Regions from separate parts of the Parageobacillus caldoxylosilyticus genome, predicted to be linked through region 2. Evidence: a T-box and tRNA genes for the amino acid it is inferred to sense, from the RefSeq annotation. Region 2 holds a T-box; the other holds one or more tRNA genes.
What was found. A T-box is a leader RNA that pairs with one kind of tRNA and senses whether it is charged. The one in region 2 lies ahead of trpS (tryptophan--tRNA ligase), so its partner is inferred to be a tRNA-Trp.
Positions count from the first base shown of each region.

Region 1 (2,390 bases), 1.7 Mb from region 2:
AGGTGTAACGACTTGGGCACTGTCTCAACGAGAGACCCGGTGAAATCATACTACCTGTGAAGATGCAGGTTACCCGCGACAGGACGGAAAGACCCCGTGGAGCTTTACTGCAGCCTGATATGGAATTTTGGTATCGCTTGTACAGGATAGGTGGGAGCCTGGGAAGCCGGAGCGCCAGCTTCGGTGGAGGCGCCGGTGGGATACCACCCTGGCGGTATTGAAATTCTAACCCGCACCCCTTATCGGGGTGGGAGACAGTGTCAGGTGGGCAGTTTGACTGGGGCGGTCGCCTCCCAAAAGGTAACGGAGGCGCCCAAAGGTTCCCTCAGAATGGTTGGAAATCATTCGGAGAGTGCAAAGGCACAAGGGAGCTTGACTGCGAGACGGACAGGTCGAGCAGGGACGAAAGTCGGGCTTAGTGATCCGGTGGTTCCGTATGGAAGGGCCATCGCTCAACGGATAAAAGCTACCCCGGGGATAACAGGCTGATCTCCCCCAAGAGTCCACATCGACGGGGAGGTTTGGCACCTCGATGTCGGCTCATCGCATCCTGGGGCTGTAGTCGGTCCCAAGGGTTGGGCTGTTCGCCCATTAAAGCGGTACGCGAGCTGGGTTCAGAACGTCGTGAGACAGTTCGGTCCCTATCCGTCGCGGGCGCAGGAAATTTGAGAGGAGCTGTCCTTAGTACGAGAGGACCGGGATGGACGCACCGCTGGTGTACCAGTTGTCCCGCCAGGGGCACCGCTGGGTAGCTATGTGCGGAAGGGATAAGCGCTGAAAGCATCTAAGCGTGAAGCCCCCCTCAAGATGAGATTTCCCATCGCGTCAAGCGAGTAAGATCCCTCGAAGATGACGAGGTCGATAGGTCCGAGGTGGAAGCGTGGCGACACGTGGAGCTGACGGATACTAATCGATCGAGGACTTAACCACGAAAAGCGGAGGACGCCCGCCTATCGGCGACACGCGCTGGAGGGCCCGTGAGGAGGCTGTTGCCGCCGCAACGGGACCGAAGCGTCGCGAGCCGATGGCGTCCGGAGCTAGACAGTACGAAAAGCGGAGGCGCTTGGCTTCTTCCAAGCAGACGGTTATCTAGTTTTGAAGGAATGAACAAAATATCACTATGTTATGATGCGGAAGTAGTTCAGCGGTAGAACACCACCTTGCCAAGGTGGGGGTCGCGGGTTCGAGTCCCGTCTTCCGCTCCATCCTTATTTGCGCTCGTAGCTCAATTGGATAGAGCATCTGACTACGGATCAGAAGGTTAGGGGTTCGAATCCTCTCGAGCGCGTTTTCAGTAGTGAAAGTTGTTTTAATACATACATGCCAATGGATATCTAAGATTCTTCGTACATAGTTGCAGAACGAAATTTGATGCAAAATTCTTCGATAAATGGGGTTTAAGGGCATAGTTCTAGCACAGAGCCTCCAAAACCTCCGGTGTGGGTTCGATTCCTGTTGCCCTTTTATAAAGCAAATAATTATTTTATGTGTTATTTATCTTTTGCGGCGGCATAGCCAAGTGGTAAGGCAGAGGTCTGCAAAACCTTCATCCCCGGTTCGAATCCGGGTGCCGCCTTCTAGTTTCAGCCGTGCGGGTGTAGTTTAGTGGTAAAACCTCAGCTTCCCAAGCTGAAGTCGTGGGTTCGATTCCCATCACCCGCTTTATTTATGTGTCCTAGTAGCTCAGCGACGAGCGATACATCTTATGAATTAGCTACGAGTTGTCCCGACGCATTTAGCATCCTCGAATCTGCTGGTAGAGGAAGGGACAGCAAAACAATTGGAAAACGAAAAATAAAATCTAGCGTGAATATTGTTATGTCCTAGTAGCTCAGCTGGATAGAGCAACGAGCAACACATCTTTGAATCCACTTCGAGTTGTCTCGACGCGCTCAACTTCCTTGAATCAGCTGGCAGAGGAAGAGACAGGATAGAGCAACAAGCGTTACATTATTGAAGTTATTGCTTATTGCGAGTTGCCCCGACGCATCTCACTTATCTGAATTCGTTAACAGAGGAAGGGGCAGCGAAGCTAAAGAGTGTATAATACCATGTCCCAGTAGCTCAGCTGGATAGAGCAGCGGCCTTCTAAGCCGTCGGTCGGGAGTTCGAATCTCTCCTGGGACGCCATTACATAAGTCGATCGCTAACGCTTCCAAACGTCTGCGGCGTTTGCCGCAAACGAGGGAAGCGTTTTTTCTTATGCCAGCCATCGCTCAAGGCAATGTCATAAAAGCGCTCCAGCTAGTTTGTCCAGGCAGTTCGGAGTTTAATAGATAATGTGAATTTGACACACCAGATAAGCTTAGTCAATCAACAGCCCATTTAAAAGATTTTGCAAAGCTATATTTTGATGACGAGAAAAAGGCAAATCCTTATTATTACGGCTT
Region 1 is NZ_CP040553.1:3,138,019-3,140,408, forward strand. Features, by position in the region: rRNA gene BV455_RS16180 (23S ribosomal RNA) at 1-930, shown strand, start outside; gene BV455_RS16185 (hypothetical protein) at 990-1,151, shown strand; tRNA gene BV455_RS16190 (tRNA-Gly) at 1,131-1,205, shown strand; tRNA gene BV455_RS16195 (tRNA-Arg) at 1,215-1,288, shown strand; tRNA gene BV455_RS16200 (tRNA-Trp) at 1,400-1,464, shown strand; tRNA gene BV455_RS16205 (tRNA-Cys) at 1,506-1,576, shown strand; tRNA gene BV455_RS16210 (tRNA-Gly) at 1,592-1,662, shown strand; tRNA gene BV455_RS16215 (tRNA-Arg) at 2,054-2,130, shown strand; partial or broken gene BV455_RS16220 (PhoX family protein) at 2,299-2,390, shown strand, end outside.
Region 1: it has a tRNA-Trp gene. The T-box ahead of trpS (tryptophan--tRNA ligase) is inferred to sense a tRNA for this amino acid. The anticodon was not compared.

Region 2 (2,390 bases):
CCAGCATATTCTTGTTCGAGCTCTTCGATTGTTTTACCCGCTAAAATGGAATAAATGTTGAGCAGGTTAGAGATTCCCGGTTTCTTTTCTTTATCATAGCGGATGACACCTTCAGAGTCAGTGACCGCACTTTTGATTTTCTTTTCGATCGTTTTCGCGTCATCCAAAAGGGTGATAAACGCTTTTTTATTTGGATCGGATTTGCTCATTTTTTTTGTCGGGTCGGCCAGCGACATAATGCGCGCCCCGATTTTTGGAATGCGCGGTTCCGGAATTGTAAAAATCTCGCCATACCGCTTGTTGAACCGCTCCGCTAAGTCGCGTGTCAATTCAATATGCTGCTTTTGATCCTCTCCGACAGGTACAATATCGGTTTTATAGAGAAGAATGTCGGCCGCCATCAACGGCGGATAGGTGAGCAGTCCGGCGCTGACCGCTTCCTTGCCTGCCGATTTATCTTTAAACTGCGTCATTCTTTCGAGTTCCCCAATATAGGCAATGCATTGCAACATCCATCCCGCCTGCGCATGCGCCGGAACTTCCGATTGAATAAACAGCGTCGCTTTATTTGGATCGATGCCGACCGCCAGGTAAAGGGCAGCTAGGCTGCGGATATTTTTTTGCAGCTCTTTTGGATCTTGCGGAACGGTAATCGCGTGCTGATCGACAATACAAAAGTAACAGTTGTACTCGTGCTGCAGTTCCAAAAACTGGCGCATCGCTCCGATATAGTTGCCGAGCGTAATGACGCCGCTTGGCTGAATGCCGGAAAAGCTTGTTTTCATACGACCACTCCTTTTATATAGTTGTAATAGAAAAAGGCCCTACCCCCCTAAACGTTAGGGACGGTAGGACCGCGTTGCCACCCTAGTTATTGCACGTTGCGTGCAATCACTTTGCCCATGTGCGCCTGCACATGGCGCCTCGATAACGTAAGGCAAACGTCCAAGCCTACTACTTTGCGGTTCAGCCGGATGCTCGAAAGCCCATTCCATATTGCTAGCCGCTTGTTCGCACCAGCCACAAGCTCTCTGAAGGCATCGCAATATGTACTCTTCTTTCTCATCGCATGTTCCGTCCAGTTTTGTTGATTTTTATTGTAAAATATATAGTTGCTATGTGCAAGTTTCTTTTTATACTATAGCAAGGAATAGGAGAAAGTTAAATAAAATATATAAATAACATGGATAAAAAATGATGATGTATAAAATTTGTATAAAGCTTTTGGCTGGCACAAAAGAAAAAAGATAGGGTATTCTTTGATTGAGTCAACGCTCTAGAGAAAAAGAACCCTGATTATGTCTAAAAGTATATCGAATGTAGACTGGGGAAATCAACTGAAGAGTGCCATTTGTCAGCTTGTCAAGATAAATATATTTCCCCCTATCTGCCATGCTTTACACAAAACTTTTTGACACTACCGATACGGGAAAGCGTTTATTCTTATTTCAAAGTGTTGTTTAATAATTTTTTATCTATACATTATTTTCTAAATTATCTTAATAAAGTTATGTTTTTAGTGGTAAATAAAATAAAGATAAAAACATGCGAAAGTTGTCTTCCTTAACACGATACAAAAAACCGGTATGTAAGCGCTTTAAAATTTACAAAAAATAAATTTTTTATTTACAATTGTCGAAAAAAAATATAAAATTACAGATAGTTAGAATGAATGATTCAATATATAATAAAAATTCAGAAAATAATAAAATAAAAATTTCTTTTTAAATATATTAATAACCTTTATAATGAAAATTAAAATAAATATTCCGATAAATAAAGATAGTTAAAAAATTTTTTGTTTTGCTTAGAAAAAATGATTTTAATTTATTAACAAAAGTTCTACGCTTTACGCGGAACTTTTGAGAATAAAAAATTATTTTTAGGGGGGAAATCTATGAAGAAAAGGCTTTCTGTTCTTTTTAGCTTAATGTTGGTATTGAGCCTTTTCCTTTCTGCGTGTGGTGGTTTCCAAAAAGGTGATGAATCCGCCGGTGAGAAAGGAAAAAGCGGGGACAAAGCCGCCAATGTTCCGCAAGAATTGCATATTAACATTAAAACAGAGCCATTCTCACTAAACCCAGGCCTAGCCAATGATAGTGTTTCTAGTAACGTTTTAAACCAAACATTTGAAGGGTTAACCCGTATTAAAAACGGCAAGCCTGAGTTAGCGATGGCTGAGAGTTATGAAGTTTCTAAAGATTTAAAAACATACACATTCAAATTGCGTGATGCAAAATGGTCCAATGGCGATCCAGTTACTGCGAAAGATTTCGAATATGCGTGGAAATGGGCACTTGATCCGAAAAATCAATCGCAATATGCATATCAGCTTTATTACATTAAAAATGGTCAAGCATTTAACGAAGGAAAAGCAAAAGCAGAAGATG
Region 2 is NZ_CP040553.1:944,357-946,746, reverse strand. Features, by position in the region: gene trpS (tryptophan--tRNA ligase) at 1-785, opposite strand, end outside; T-box leader at 839-1,075, opposite strand; gene BV455_RS04855 (peptide ABC transporter substrate-binding protein) at 1,898-2,390, shown strand, end outside.